DNA from 2 places in the Halomonas sp. KM007 genome. Region 2 is predicted to be linked to the other one. Evidence: predicted binding sites of a transcription regulator. Region 2 holds the regulator's gene; the other holds the start of a gene.
The links. The regulator FliA, encoded in region 2, starts transcription of late flagellar genes. The targets are predictions, from matches to a motif close to CTAAAGTTNNNNNNNNNNCNGCCGATA.
Positions count from the first base shown of each region.

Region 1: RVM27_RS16170 (DUF4019 domain-containing protein) is a predicted target of FliA. The motif match lies at 2,828-2,854, and genes of this name have one in related genera.

Region 1 is NZ_CP136131.1:3,401,148-3,408,989, reverse strand. It holds gene RVM27_RS16190 (glutaminase) at 1-222, shown strand, start outside; gene RVM27_RS16185 (bifunctional transcriptional activator/DNA repair enzyme AdaA) at 257-1,105, opposite strand; gene RVM27_RS16180 (hypothetical protein) at 1,199-1,657, opposite strand; gene RVM27_RS16175 (YqaA family protein) at 1,749-2,351, shown strand; gene RVM27_RS16170 (DUF4019 domain-containing protein) at 2,379-2,786, opposite strand; gene RVM27_RS16165 (alternative oxidase) at 2,981-3,613, shown strand; gene RVM27_RS16160 (class I SAM-dependent DNA methyltransferase) at 3,926-4,675, shown strand; gene RVM27_RS16155 (YehS family protein) at 4,692-5,162, opposite strand; gene RVM27_RS16150 (Replicative DNA helicase) at 5,171-5,593, opposite strand; gene RVM27_RS16145 (DEAD/DEAH box helicase) at 5,788-6,984, shown strand; gene rho (transcription termination factor Rho) at 7,035-7,842, opposite strand, start outside.
Region 2 is NZ_CP136131.1:1,680,254-1,688,095, forward strand. It holds gene uvrA (excinuclease ABC subunit UvrA) at 1-306, shown strand, start outside; gene RVM27_RS07850 (Crp/Fnr family transcriptional regulator) at 436-1,173, shown strand; gene RVM27_RS07855 (invasion associated locus B family protein) at 1,213-1,773, shown strand; gene RVM27_RS07860 (sensor domain-containing diguanylate cyclase) at 1,770-3,779, opposite strand; gene RVM27_RS07865 (OmpA/MotB family protein) at 3,803-4,474, opposite strand; gene RVM27_RS07870 (motility protein A) at 4,479-5,294, opposite strand; gene RVM27_RS07875 (RNA polymerase sigma factor FliA) at 5,334-6,038, opposite strand; gene RVM27_RS07880 (flagellar protein FlhE) at 6,065-6,478, opposite strand; gene RVM27_RS07885 (hypothetical protein) at 6,560-7,159, opposite strand; gene flhF (flagellar biosynthesis GTPase FlhF) at 7,156-7,842, opposite strand, start outside.

The sequences.
Region 1 (7,842 bases), 1.7 Mb from region 2:
ATGATGATGTGTGGCCACTACGATGCCTCGGGGGAGTTTGCTTTCCGTGTGGGCTTGCCGGGCAAGAGCGGCGTGGGCGGCGGCATTCTGGCCATTGCGCCGGGGCGCGGCTCGCTGGCCGTCTGGTCGCCGGGGCTGGATAGCTACGGCAACAGCCTTCTGGGGGTGCGCGCCCTGGAGATGTTCGTGCAACGCACGGGCTGGTCCATATTTGGACATTAGCGTGCGCTAGCTGGGCACTAGCCGGTCACTCGCTTCAAGCGCTTTCCGAGGATTCCAGATGCTGGGCCACTTCCCAGGCCTGCACCTGGCGTTTCACCTCCAGCCCCCAGCGGTAGCCACCCAGGGCGCCGCTTTGCTGAATCACCCGGTGGCAGGGAATCCACAGCGCCACGGGGTTGGCGCCCACCGCGTTACCCACCGCCCGAGACGATTTCGGCGCCCCCAGCCACTGGGCGATGTGGGAGTAGCTGGCAAGCTGCCCGTCCGGGATCATCAGCAGCGCCCGCCACACGTTGAGCTGAAAGTTGGTGCCCCGCACATGCAGCGAAAGTGCCCCAGGCGCGGCGCGGCGCGGCGGTTCGAACAGCGCCTCGACGGCGTAACGCGTGGCGTCCGGCTGGTGGCACAAGGTACAGCGCGGCCACTCGGCGGCCAGCTGCGCCAGAATCTCCGCTTCGGGTGTCGCTGCCAGAAAGCCCATGCGGCAAATGCCTCTCGGGGTGGTGGCGACCAGCACCTGGCCAAACGGCGTGGGGTGAACCCCATAAGCAATTTCCACGTCCTCCCCCTGGCGCTTGAACTCCCCCGGCGTGACCGCCTCCAGCGTCACGAAATGATCGTAAAGCCGCGAGCCGCCGCTCAGCCCCAGCGCTTCGGCGGTGTCGGCAAGGCTCTGGGAAGAAGCAATCAACTGCTTGCCCCGCGCCAACGTCAACGCTTGTAAAAAGCGCTTCGGGCTCACCCCTACATAGCGGCTGAACAGCCGCTGAAAATGGAACGCACTCAAGTGTACCTGCTCGGCCACCGCCTCCAGGCTCGGCTGCTGGGCGGCGTGGGCCACCATGAAGGCCATGGCTTTTTCGATACGGGCGTAGTCGTTCATCGCGTCCATCTCACGGGCAAAGGGGCAAAAAGAGGCTGATGCTCGCTAAAGCTTACCCAGTGAAAGGCCCGACACCTACCCGAATCTTGCGCACTACACATGCCGGTAAATCACCCGCAAGGGTTGCCCCAGGTGGCCTTGCAGCGACTCGGTCTGTTGAGGGCTCATGGCCCCTGTTCTGGGGTTGATGGCCGTGAGCGAAAACCGAGCGAACCCTTGGGGGAAGGAGTAGTCGAGCTGGTGCACGCTGGCGACACTGCCACAGCACGGCAGCGTCTGAGGAAGGAGCGCAAAGCCACGCTGTGCGTCGTAATCCTGATCCATCAGGAGATGCCACTCAGGAAGGGTCAGCTCTTGCGCGCACAGGTGACAGCGCACGTACTCGAAGTTGCTGCCACAGTCATGAAACATCACATGCTTCGATACCTGCTCGTCTATACTCTCTGCCTCGGGCATCCACTGCCACAACGCAGCCTTGGCCTGGGCTACCTGCTGCGCAGTGAGCAGATAATGAGGCTCTGCCGGAATGATGACGATATGATGATCACTCATGTGAGTCACAGTCTACTCTACACGACAACCCCGCACATTCCTCATGTGCGCCGCCGCCAGTCGGCCATGCCAGTTACGTCAGGAGGACACGATGGCGCTGATCTCTACCCGTACCCAGCACTGGCTGGAGCGTTTGAACGGCTCAAAACACATGCTCTGGCTGATCGCCACCCTCTCGTTTCTGGAAACCATCATACTGCCCGTGCCCATCGAGCTGGTACTGATCCCGTTGATGGCGGTGAACAAACAGCGGATCTGGGCGATTGCCACGGCCACCACGCTGGGCTGCCTGGTGGCGTCGCTGGTGGGCTATAGCGTGGGCATGGTGCTCTATCAATCGCTGGGGACCTGGTTTATCGAGTTCATGGGCATGGAGGAGAGCTATCAGGCGTTTCAGGGCTTCTTCAACCGCTACGGGTTTGCCGCGATTCTGGCCATCGGCATTCTTCCCATCCCCTTCCAGGTGGCCATGATTACCGCCGGGCTCTCCGGTTACCCCATCCTGCTATTCGTGCTGGCGGCGCTGCTCTCACGCGGGCTGCGCTACTACGGGCTGGCCTGGCTGGTGAAACGCTATGGCAAACGGGTTGAAACTCTGTGGAAGCGCCATGCGCTGATGACCAGCCTCGCACTGGGTAGCGCGGTGCTGGTCATCGTGTTGGTCATGCAGGCATTGGCGGGGATGATCGTGTGATAGGCTAGCGGCTGATTGACCCAGCCGTCACTCGATATAGTAACCACTGACCCGCCAGGTGCCGTTTTCCAGATGCGGGGTCACCACTTCCACCACCCGCGGGCGGTTGGCAAACTGGGTCTGGAAGGTAACGACCTTGAAGTCGCCCCGTTCAGCGCCGGGCATGGAGGTGTACTGCGAAACGCGCACTCGGCGGCGCGATTGCACCGAGCCAAAGTCCTTACGCGACAGTGCAACGGTGCGTTCAAGCATGGCAGCAGAAAGCGGTGTACGCAGCAGTGGCGAAGCGGCTTCCCATGCCTGTTCATACTCGCTGTTATCGATCTTCACCAACCACGCCAGCGCCGCCTCCTCTGCTGCCTGCACAGATGCCTGAGCCGTTGCGGTAAGCATCAACAAGGCAGCGGACAACAACAGAGCACGTAATTTGGGCATGGCAGACTCATTAGTGGCTAAGAAAAGACGTACCTCTTTATTATCGGAAAGTCGCAAGGATTCTTTAGCATTTCAGCGCCCATCGCTGCCAGCGACGTCAATCTTTCACCGCAGTGGCAAAAAGATGCTCAAGCGACGAACCCAAAAGCCATACAGAAGTCATACATTAAAATTTTACCTGCAAGGAGTAGACCATGAACAGTCATGATGAGCACACGAGGCCTGGCGAACAATACACACATCACCAACCTCAGGGGCTGTCAGACCGCATTGCCTACCGAGTCGTGAAATTCATGCGTTTTTTTGCCGACAAGTTTTTTGCCGGCCGTTACGGCCATCGTGCCGTCATTCTGGAAACAGTGGCCGCCGTGCCCGGCATGGTGGGAGGGGCGATACAGCACTTGCATGCCATTCGGCGCATCAAGGATGATGATGGCTGGATTCGTACCCTATTGGATGAAGCGGAAAACGAGCGCATGCACCTGATGACCTTTATCGAGGTCGCCAAGCCCAACCGTTTCGAGCGCTTCCTCATTCTCGTAGCCCAAGGCATGTTCTTTAATCTGTTTTTCCTGCTGTATTTATGCTCCAGCAAGACCGCCCACCGCGTGGTCGGCTACCTGGAAGAGGAAGCCGTCTATAGCTACACCGAATACCTGGAAGGTATCGACCGAGGCGATTACGAAAACATCCCGGCGCCCCAAATCGCCATCGATTACTGGAAGCTACCCCAGGATGCGCGGTTGCGCGACGTGGTGATCGCCGTACGTGCCGACGAGGCGAGCCATCGGGACGTCAACCATGACTTCGCCGACCAGCTTTCTTGATGGGCTACCGTAAGCGGCTAACGTGAAAAGCTGTCTCCACAACCCATCACCGGGCACCCTGCACCAGGCCCGGTGATATTAGCCTTTTCAGCTCTCGCCCAGGCATAGCCGCATGAAACAGCTATTGGGGTCAAGCCGGTAGCTGCCGAACGGCCCGCAATACTCGAACCCGAAACGGGCGTATAAACGGCGGGCGGGTTCGAATATGTATCATTGCCCTCTCCGTTGGCTAGCCAAACCCGGCTTCTCAAATACGAAGCGCTCGTATACCATGCGCCACCTCTTTCCTTTAGCGTTCACCGTTAGGCCACCATGTCCGTCAACGCGCTCTACACCGACCTTTCCGGCTATTACGATCTGATGTGCGTCGACATCGACTACCGCGCGCAAAGTAACGCCATTCATCGCCTGCATCAGCTGTTTGGCAACGCGGGCAGCCAGCACTTGGACCTGGCCTGCGGCACCGGCCCCCACGTACGCCATTTTCTGGATGTGGGCTACACCAGCAGCGGGCTGGACATTCACCAGCCGATGCTGGACCTGGCAGCCACCCGCTGCCCGGAAGCTCACTTTTCGCTGCAAGACATGGGCCAGTTCCAAGTGGATGAGCCGGTGGATTTGATCACCTGCTTTTTATACTCCATCCACTACAACGCCAACCTGGAAAAGCTGAGCGCCTGCATCGCCAGCGCCCACCGCGCCCTGCGCACCGGCGGCGTACTGTGCTTCAACAGCGTGGACAAGGAGCGCATCGACAACGCGCTGTTCGTCAAGCACACCGCCCAGCAAGGCGAGGATCGCTTCACGTTTCGTTCGGGTTGGCACTATGCGGGGCACGGGGAACGGCAAACGCTGCGGCTCAGTATCGAAAAGAGCACGCCTGCGGTCACCCAGGTATGGAATGACGAGCACCCCATGGTGGCGGTCAGCTTTGGCGAACTCATCGCCCTGCTGACGCCCTACTTCGAGGTACACGTGTTCGAACACGACTACCAGACCATCACCCCGTGGGACAACGCGTCTGGCAATGCCATCTTCGTGTGCGTGAAGCGCGACGGCTAAGGTATCACCTTAGGCGTCAGTTCTCCTGGCTGGGGCGCTGCTGTTGCTGCACGCCCATCAGGAAGTTGCGCAGCATCTGGTCCTTGCACTCGCGGTAATTCTTGTGGCTTGGCTTGCGGAAGAACGCGCTCAGCTCGTGGGGGCTGAGCGGTAGCCCCACCTGCTCGAACACCGCCAGCACGTCTTCGGCCTTCATGTTCAGCGCAATACGCAGCTTCTGGAACACCATGTTGTTGTTCAGCTGGGTTTCCGGCGCAGGCACCGGGCCTTCGCGCTTGCCGCGCTTGAAGCTGATGAAGCCATTCAAAAACGCCGCCAGCTCCCGGTTCTTCATGGGCACCAGCGCTTCGTCCTCATCCTTCTTCAGCCAGGCCGTTACCTGGGCAGGCGTCACGTCCACCTCTGCCAAGGCGAAGATATTGACGATGGTGGCCTCCTTCAAATCGAAGGCATAGCGAATACGGCGAAAAATATCGTTATTGGTCAAGGGGACTCCTAACCGTTGGTGAGCGTGGCCAGCAGCTCGTCGATCTCTGCTTTCAGCTCGTTATCTTCAATCGTTTGGGCGCTGGCCTGGGCGCGCTGCAAGCTTTCGATGGCGGCCTGGGGCTCGCCCAGCTCCACCTGCAGGGTGGCCATGGAAAAGCCAATCGAGGCCAGATGGTCGTTCGACTGCTTGGCCACCGCCTTGTCCAGCGCCTTTTGGTAGATCGGCAGCGCGTCTTCCAGCTCTTCGGTGAAGTCGGCCAGGGTTTCCCACTGCTCGGGGTGGTCTTTTTCGGTGTTCTCATGCTCGGTGCAGATCGCCTGCAGCTCGGCGTAAAGCGCTTCAAAGGTGGCGCGGTCATCCTTGGACGCGGCCTTCATCAGCTTTTCGGCCAGCTCGTACACCGCCTTGTAAATTTTCGTGTTGATCATCAAACCACGACCTTATCGACGTAAAACAGCAGGCTAAAGCACACAGGCTTCGCCGGGAAGGGGGCATTATACCTTGTGTGAGGCGGGGTACGGTGACGCGGCGGGCAATATTCGAGCAACGGCGGGCCGATTTTACGCTATGCTGCACCACTTTTTACGTTCGACCCACCTACGACTCGCTGTCAGGGCCCCTTATGCCTTTTTCTACACTCGGTTTATCCACTCCCCTCGTTCAGGCGATTACCGAACTCGGTTACCAGACGCCCACGCCCATCCAGGAACAGGCCATTCCCGCCATTCTCTCGGGCAAGGACCTCATCGCCACCGCCCAAACCGGCACCGGCAAAACCGCCGCCTTCGTGCTGCCGCTGCTGGAGCGCTTCAGCAAGGCAGAAGCGCTGCGGGCCAAGCGCATCCGCGCGCTGATTCTGGTGCCCACTCGCGAGCTGGCGGTACAGGTCAACGCCAGCGTGGCGCAATACGCCAGGCATACCCAGCTCACCTCGATGGCCGCGTATGGCGGTGTGGATACCGCGCCCCAAAAGGAGCGTTTGATCGAAGGCGTGGACATTCTAGTGGCCACACCGGGCAGGCTGCTGGACCTGGCGCATCAGCGCGCCCTGCACTTCGACGAGCTGCAGGTCATGGTACTGGACGAAGCGGACAGAATGGTCGACATGGGCTTTGTGGATGATATTCACAAGATCATCGTGCGCCTGCCGGAACAGCGCCAGAACCTGCTGTTCACGGCCACCATGACCCAGGACGTTCGCGCCCTCGCCCGTAGTTTTTCAGACAGCAAGATGACCGACCTGGCCGCCAACATCGCCATCACCCCCAACGTTCGCGCCGCCGACACCATCGAACAGTGGCTGATCACGGTCGACAAGGACACCAAATCCGCCCTGCTCAGCCACCTGATCAACGAACAGGCCTGGGACCAGGCGCTGATCTTCGTCGAGAAGAAGCACAGCGCGGCCAAGCTGGTGGCCCAGTTGGAGAAACGCGGCATCGTCGCGGACTCCATCCATGGCGGCAGAAGCCAGGCCATGCGCGAAAAGATTCTGGCCCAGTTCAAAACCGGTGAGCTCAAGTACCTGGTAGCCACCGGCGTCGCGGCGCGGGGGCTGGATATCGGCGAGCTGAGCCGAGTGGTGAACTACGACTTACCCTTCCAGCCGGAAGAGTACATCCACCGCATTGGCCGCACCGGCCGCGCCGGGGCCTCCGGGGAAGCCATCTCGCTGGTGGACATCAGCGACTTCAAGAACCTGTGTGCCATCGAACGGCGCATGAACCAGCTCATCGAGCGCCGGGAAGTGGCAGAGTTTCCAGTCAAGAAGGCCGTCCCGGCCTCCAATTTGAAGCATGTGAAGAAAGGCAGCCGCTAGACGTTGCACGCAGCGTCGGCGAGCGATGGCCCGCAGGCAGGTGGCAGGCCTTACCCCTGAGCGGGTGAAAACGCCGCCAGCAGCTCGGCGTTGGTGGGGTACTTCTCCAGCAGCGCCAGCAGCTTCTGCGCGCCGTCGGTTGGCTTGAGCGGCGCCAAGGCTCTGCGCAGGCTGCGTACCTTTTCGATCTCGTGGGCCTCGATCAACAGCTCTTCGCGGCGGGTACTGCTTTTGGCAATATCGAGCGCCGGGAAGATGCGCTGGCTGGCCACCTCCCGCGACAGCACCAGCTCCATGTTGCCGGTGCCCTTGAACTCCTCGAAGATCACCTGATCCATGCGGCTTCCCGTCTCCACCAGCACGGTGGCCAGAATGGTCAGCGAGCCGCCGTTTTCGATGTTCCGTGCCGCACCGAACAGTTTGCGGGGGATTTCCAGCGCCCGGGTATCCAACCCGCCGGACATGGTACGGCCACTGCCCCGCTGCCCCGCATTGTGCACCCGGGAAAGCCGCGTCAATGAGTCGATCACGATCATCACATCGTGCCCTTCCCCGGCTTGCCTGCGCGCCGTTTGCAGCAGGTTATCGGCCACGCGCACATGGTGGGCGTAGCTTTCGTCAGACGACGAAGCGTGCACCTCGGCGGTCACGCTGCGCTTGAAATCGGTCACTTCCTCCGGGCGCTCATCGATCAACAGGGCATACAGCTTGATCTCGGGATACGCCGCCGCCACGGCCTGGCAGATATGCTTCAACAGGGTGGTTTTCCCCGCCCCCGGCGGCGCCACGATCAGCCCGCGCTGCCCCATGCCAATGGGCGTGATCAAATCCATCGCCCGCACGCTGTGCTCACGAACG
Region 2 (7,842 bases):
GACACCGGCAAAACCCTCTACATTCTGGATGAACCCACCACCGGCCTGCACTTCGAGGATATCCGCCAGCTGCTGACGGTGCTGCACCGACTGCGCGACCACGGCAATACCATCGTGGTGATCGAGCATAACCTGGATGTCATCAAGACGGCCGACTGGTTGATCGACCTGGGGCCGGAAGGCGGTTCTGGGGGTGGGCAGATCATCGCCGAAGGCACGCCGGAGCAGTTGGCCAAACAGACGGTATCGCATACGGGCCGCTTCCTGGCGCCGTTACTCGAGCGTGGCAACCGCGCCACTCGCTAGGCGTCTCATGGGCCGCTGCTCAAGCGTTGGAGCAGCGGCCAAAAAGTTCAGGAAAAGACGGCCCTGACTGCTTATAGTAAGCAGCGAGACTGCTTAACAATGGTTGTTTTCTGCGAGGAGACACACGCTGTGGAACAGGACAAAAGCTGTATTATCCGCCACTTTAGCCACTACTGCTCGCTCACCGATGACGAGAAAGAGCTGCTGGCCTCGTTGGAAGAGAGCCCCACGTCCATCAAGGCGGGCACGGTACTATGGGAGATGGGGGCACCGGCCAATGAGTTTTGCACGCTGCGCAGCGGCTGGGCCTACTCCTACCGCCACCTCGAAAACGGCGACCGCCAGATCCTGGAAGTTTTTCTGCCCGGCGACATCATCGGTCTGCGGGAGTTTGCTTTTTCCCAGCGCCTTGAAAACGTCCGCATGATCAGTGACGGCGTGATCTGTCACTTTCCCCACAAGCGTATGCTGGAGGTCTTTCGCGAGTCACTGTCGCTCACGTCGGTGATGTTTGCCATTGCCAGCCGACAGCAAGCGCTGCTGACCGAACGGCTGGTCAACCTGGCACGGCGCAGCGCGCGCAAGAAAATGGCCCATTTCCTACATGAAATGTATCTGCGCCTGCGCCAGACCAACGACGATATCAGCGGGCAGTTCCGCCTCCCGCTGTCACAAGAGCAGTTGGCCGATATCCTGGGCTTGAGCCCGGTTCATGTCAGCCGTACCTTCACCGCACTCAGCGAAGACGGCCTGGTATTTCGTGACCGACACCATGTCACCATACCGGATCTCGAAGCGCTGGCCACCGAAGGAGAGTTCGACGACTGCTACCTGACCGACAACGTCAGGCCGCTGCTGGAAGCCTGAGCGACCTTGCCTTTTAGACCGACGACGATGATACCGTTTATGCCCATCAACACCCGTACACTGCTGGCGGTACTGGGGGGGAGCCTGCTGGGCAACGCCCCGTTCGCCCTGGCAGCCACGTTCAACGTGGAGCACGCCGAACCTCACCAGCACTGGTCGTCCATGACGCTGGCACTGGGCGAAGAGCGCCATTTTCGCGCAGTGGAGACCCACAGCTACTCCGATGCCACCCTGAGCCTCAATACCAGCCAGGGGGTATGCGACCTCCCCTGGCTGGAAATGCGCGTGACGCTGGAACAGCAGCAAGGCGAGAGCCGCGCCGTCAATCTGGTGCCCACACGGCTGCGCATCGATGACCAGCCCATCGTGGATACCATGGCCGAGTTCATCACCGAGCGCGGCGACGATGGCTTCTACGCACACTTTTACCTGAGCGATCTCGACACACTGATGGCCCAGATGCGCACCGGTGAGCAGCTGTTCCTGGGCTTCGACCAAAACGAGCAGGAGCCGTGGTACATGACCTTCAGCCTTGCCGGTGCAGACAGCGCCATCGCACGCATGCAGCAGCTGTGCGAGGACAGCACGACAGAAGATTAACCGGCTCGCTGCTCGGCGATTTCCACACGATTGCGACCACCGCGCTTGGCTCGGTACATGGCCACATCGGCCCGCGACATCAGCGTCTTGCAGCTGTCGCCCGGCTGCCATATCGCCACGCCGATACTGACGGTGATGGGCTGGTCCAACCCGTTGACATGCAGCGTGGCCACCAGGCTGCACAGCCGCTCAGCCAGGCCCATGGCCGCTTCCTCATCGGAATGTGTCGCCAGCACCACGAACTCTTCGCCGCCCCAGCGGCCAAGATGGTCGCAGCCCCGCAGCGACGTTTCCACCAGACGAGCCAGCGAGACCAGCACGTCATCCCCCACGCCATGCCCATAAGCGTCATTGATTTGCTTGAAGTGATCCACGTCAAACAGCAGCAACGCGAATGCGGCGCCGTAGCGCTTGGCCGCGACTAATTCGGCATCGATGGCCTGCTCGATACGATAGCGATTCCAGACCTGAGTCAATGGGTCAAAGTGGGCCAACTGCTCGAGCCGCTGGTTGGCTGTGGCCAGTGCCTTGCGCTCTTGCTCAAGGTGCATGTTGAGCGTACTGATCTCATAGGCAGAAATAGCCAGCGTCAAATCTTCCCCCAAGTCGATGGCCGCCAGGCGTTCGACACGCTGCCATGCTTCGCTTTTGCCGACCACGTCTTCACTCCACGCAGCCGAGGGGGGCGTCGGCTGCGTGGATGAGGCCACGGCAGCCGAGACAGGGCCCATGGCCCAATAGAGGGTTTCCACCTGCTCGGGCCGAAAGAACAACAGCCAGCCTCGCTGTGCTGGGCTGATGGAGAGCGGCACAGCCAGAATCCCACACTGCTCTGACATGTGGAGTGACGCTGTCAGCGGCTCCACCGCCACCTCTCGGGTACACCACGGCCCCCCATGGCGATGCCCCCTGTCGATACGCTTCACCAGTTGGCACACCACCGTGGAGAGCGGCACCACACCGGCAGAACACACGCTGCCATTGAGCCACAGGGCAACCCCCTGAGCACGGAACAGCGCACACCAGGACGCAGCCTGCTCGTGAAGAATCTGCTGGGGGCTTTTGGGTTCTTGCTGGGCAGAGACCGACAGCACCAGGCTATCCTGCACGCGCTGCAGGTAACGTGCCTCCTGGCGAGCACGCAGCAGCAACAACCGCTGCATCGCCATTTGCACCAGTGTCCGCACCGCATCGCGCAAGGGCGGCGCCACGGGGTGGGCATGGGCCGAATGACAGAACAGCAGCCCCCACAGGCCAGCATCACTTTGCATGGCCACACTGAAGGCACTGTGTGCCCCCAGCCGCTGCAGATAGACGCGCCGCTCGGCAGCCGGCGCACGCAAGAAGCAGTTGCGCAGGTTGGCCGTGACGTCTGCGGGCACCAGGGGCTCGGTGTCGGCGGTGACGTCTTGAATCAAGCGCACCGGATGACGTTCGTAGGCATGCCGCAAGGCCAGTGGGAAATCGCTGGCCGGAAACCGTTGCCCGCGCAGCCCTGCCAAGCGCCCCGTACACTTTTCGGCCACGATGAGCCCATGCCAATCGCCGTCGAAATGGCACACCGAGACGCGCTCGTGCCCGGTCAACTCCTGAACGGCACCGACCAGGTAGTCCAGCAGTTCCTCCTGGTGCGTGGCTTCGGCCAGGCGCACCAGGCGCTCATTGAGCGTTCCCAGCAGGCGCTGCTTGCCCATCGGGGGCAATGGCTCTATTTCGACGACGACGTGTCGGTCTGTTCGATAGGCCTGGAGTTGAAAGCGCGTATCGACGGTGGCTCGGCGAAAAGTGAGCGGGCCGGATAGGCGGGGCTGCCCTTGCAGTTCATGGCGCAGCCGCTGGCTGAGCCGCTTGCCCAGCAGAGACGTCAGCGTAGGGGGCGGCTGCTCGTTGGTGGGTAACCCCAGTAATGCCGCCAGGTTGCGGCTGACGGCCTGAACCTGCCGCACGTCGGTATCCAGTACCAAGACAGCGCCAAAGGACTGCAGTCGAGAATGATGCGTCGACACGAAGATAGCCTCGAGATAGTGCTTTACCCCTCGACCTGCTGTTTGAGCAGCAGTTCAACGCGTCGGTTGGCAGCTCGCCCTTCCGAGGTAGCGTTACTTTCCATGGGTTGGGTGTCGGCATAGCCAACCGCCCGCATACGAGAAATGGCGATACCCTGACGCTCCAACTGGCGCACCACGGCAATGGCGCGACCCGTGGAAAGCTCCCAGTTAGAGGGAAAGCGCGGGGTGGCAATGGGCACGTTATCGGTATGCCCTTCCACCGATATTTGGCCTTCGAACGTTTGGAGTACTGACGTGAGACCTTCTAACACGATCAGGCCCTGAGGCGTTAGCACATCGCTACCACTGGAAAACAACAGGCTGTCGTCGATGCGCAGGGTGATGCCCTCACGACCCTGCGAGACACTGACCCCAGGAATATCCAGCCCCGCCATCTGCGACTGCACGCCGTCGTGACGTGGATGAATACCGGTGGCCAATGAGGCCAACGGCATGGCCATGATGGCACTGGCCGGCCCCATGGCATCGCTCTCCCTCCCTTCGCCACCGCCAGGAGGCGTCAGCGCCAGCAAGAGCACGAACAGGGTAATCAGCAGCGTCAAGACGTCCAGGTAACTGGTCAGCCACCCTTCGTCGCTCTCGCCCGCTGCCGCTGGCAGTTCCAGCGCAAACCGTGCCTCGTGATTGAGCATGGCGCTACCCTTTCAACGCCGAATCGACGCCTGGGCGCGGCTTGACGCTCGCATCACGGATTTCGTCGTGGTAGTTGGCCACGAACGAGTTCAACGTCTCTTCGATGAACGACGGCAAGCGACGCTTGGTAATGAGAGAAATGCCTTCCAGCACCATGTTCATGGTGATCAGGCGCTCTTCGGTCCGCCGCTCCAGTTTGACGGCAATGGGCTTGAAGACCAGATTGGCCAGCAGAATACCGTAAAACGTGGTGAGCAGCGCCACGGCCATACGTGGGCCGATCACCTGCAGATCGCCCGCATCCATGACTTCCAGCATGTTGACCAGCCCCACCAGCGTACCAATCATGCCAAAGGCCGGCGCATAGGTGGCCATGGTGCGGAAAATCTGCGCTTCGGCATGCTCACGCGCCTTCAGCCTTGCGATCCGCCAGCGCAGCATGTCGAAAATTTCATCTTCCTTGGTGTTGGCAATCACCAGTTGAATACCGGTGCGCAGAAACGGGTTGCGCGTATGCTCCAGCTCCCGCTCTACCGCTCGGACATCGCCCTTGAACCATAACCGCGACATGGCCACCAGCTCGCCGATATCATCGCGCACATAGGTGTTCTCGCGGCGGAATACCAGGCCTACCAGGCGCACTACCCGCAGTACCTCCTTCAAGGGGTAGCTGATGAACGTCGCCGCTAGGGTACCGGTAATGACGATGGCCAGACCAGGCAAGTTGATAAAGCTTTCTGGCGACTCTGCGGTAAAGAACAGCACGCTTATCAACAACAGCATGCTGGCAAATATGCCGATCAACGTAGAGGGGTTCATCAACGGCTCCTTGCCGGTTAACGTGAGAGGATAAGAAGGTCAATCTTGGTCGCTCAAGCGGGCACGAAGGCGGCTGACGGCCTGGCTATGCAGTTGCGATACCCGCGATTCGGTGACGCCCAGTACCGCCCCCACCTCTTTGAGGTTCATCTCTTCCTGGTAATACAGGGCCATCAGCAGTTTTTCACGCTCGGGCAACGCCTCGATCGCTTCGATCAGAGTGTGCCGCTGCTGCTCGTCGAGCAGTTGTTCGAAAGGGCGATTGGCGCTGCCTTCGTCCCCGGCTGGCTCACCGCCATCGGCCACCAGTTCCTCGAAGGGCAGTAGCTGCCCGCTATTGGTGTCGTTGAGCAGCTGTTGATAGTCGCTCAGCGGCATCTCCAGCTCACGGGCAATTTCCACCTCTTCAGGGGGCCTGCCCAGCGTCTGCTCCAAACGGCGTACGGTTTCATCGACTGCGCGGGCAGAGCGGCGCACGCTGCGCGGCAGCCAGTCCCGAGTGCGCAGTTCATCCATCATGGCGCCCCGAATGCGTTGGCTGGCGAACGTGGCAAACGTCGCGCCCTGTGCGGCATCAAAGCGACCCAGTGCCTCCAGCAAGCCCACCATGCCCGCTTGAATCAGATCATCCAGCTCGATACTGGCGGGCAACCTGACCTGCAGTGTCAAGGCCTGACGTCTCACCAGTGGCATGTATTGAGTTAACAGCTCACTCTGCTTGATCCTGCCTTGTGCTGTATACATCCTATTGCCTCACGGCTAAACGATCTTTACTGATAATTCACGATGACCTGCAGCCCCTGTACGCGCACGGGCCGTTGCCCCGGCGACAGCGCAAAGCGCAAATGAAGCGGCGCGTTGGCTTCCAGACCTGCCAGTGCCATGGTGCTGCCACGCATGCCACTCAGGGGCACGCATTGTGCAGGATGGCATAGCCAGGCGTTGACAGGCGCATGGGCAGGCGCCTCGAAACGCCATTGCACCCTCGCCAATGTCGCGTCGCCCAGCGGTATGCCCGCCGGAGGCCTGATGGCCTGGCTGCTGCTCGCCCGATCGCTCATGGCCACCATCACCGCGGGCATTTGACTGCTCCAGCTACCTGTCGCCGCCCGCGCCGATTCACCCACAACCAGCGATAACACCAGCACCCACGCGGCGCTGGAGAGAAACACGCTCCATGTCACTGTTGACCACTTTGCGGTGTTGATCAATGTTCGTAGCAACATCGTCTGTAGAGGCATTGCCGGTCCCTTGTCATGGGGTCATCAACGAGCCAGTAGCAACAGCTCTATTTGCAAATAGTGCGCAGCGGCATCACGCAGGTTGTCCAGCAAGCCCTGACGCGGGAGGTGCGGCTCGTGCAGGGCCAGCAGGCGGCGCGGCCCCCCTTGCTCACGCATCTGGCGTAGGGCACGGTACATGCTCGCGAAGGCCTCGGCGTCACTGCTCACCCATAGCGCCCAGTGAGGGTGATGCGCCAAGGCAGCCATCGACCCTGCCTCGGGGCTTGCCACCTTGACGTCCCACTCCTGAGGATCGCCCGCCCACTGGCGCCCCAGCGATGCCCACTGCGCCAAGCGACCTTTGACCTTGTCGACGTGCACGGCACCCGCTGAGCTCAACCCCACAATGACCAGTGTGCGTGTCGGGCGGGGGGCCGTTACGTTCGCTGCCGCACTTGCGACCTCCTTGGGAGCGGTTTCCGAAGCGTCCGCGCCAACGTTCGTTTGCGCCACTTCCTTGTCTGAAGTGGAAGTATCGACACTCGGCGCGTCGGCCGCAGGCTCGTCAGGTTGCTCGCCTCGCTGCTGGCGCTGCAAATCTGCCCATTTTCTCAGCCCGGCAGCCTGATCCTGGCCATTCATAGCACATCCTCGAGGCTGACACTGCCCAGTTGCCGAATGGCATCTCGGGCCATCAACACATGCAGCAGCGCGTCCAGCAGGGCCGTATCCCGGCGCTTGCGCTGGCTACCCAACAGCCGCACCAGATCCGTTCTCAGCGCCTGGCCTGGTTCATCATCGGCCAGGTCGAGGTGGCCTGCCACGGCCGCTGCACCGCTGGCCATCAACAGGCGCAGCTCACGACTCACTTCGCCACTGTCGCTTTCCTTGAGCTGTTGCCACGCTCGCTTGGTCAGTGCGGCCAGCCCATCGCTTTCGAGCTGGGTGACCAGCAGTGACAGTACATCGCTACCCAACCGGGCGGGTGTCAACCAATAGCGACGCGCGACGCGCTTGTCACTTTCAGGGTCACGGATGTCGCCCACCCAGGTCAGCAGGGCGTGACCCGAGGCGGCCTGCACCTCGACATAGGCATTCCACAGCTGCATGCGCTGGCCGCGAAAACGCACCGTGACGCTGTGGGTCAGCGTACTCTCTTGAAACAGATTCTTCAGGGCGTAGCGCTCGCCCTGATAGTCTACTCGCTGGCTGGCATGCACCGCGCTGACCCAGGTCAAACGTTGGTCGTGCAGCCAGGTGAGCACGTCGGGTTCTGGCAGAGCGGGCAGCAGGTGAACTGCCATATCTTCTCCACACTCTTCCAG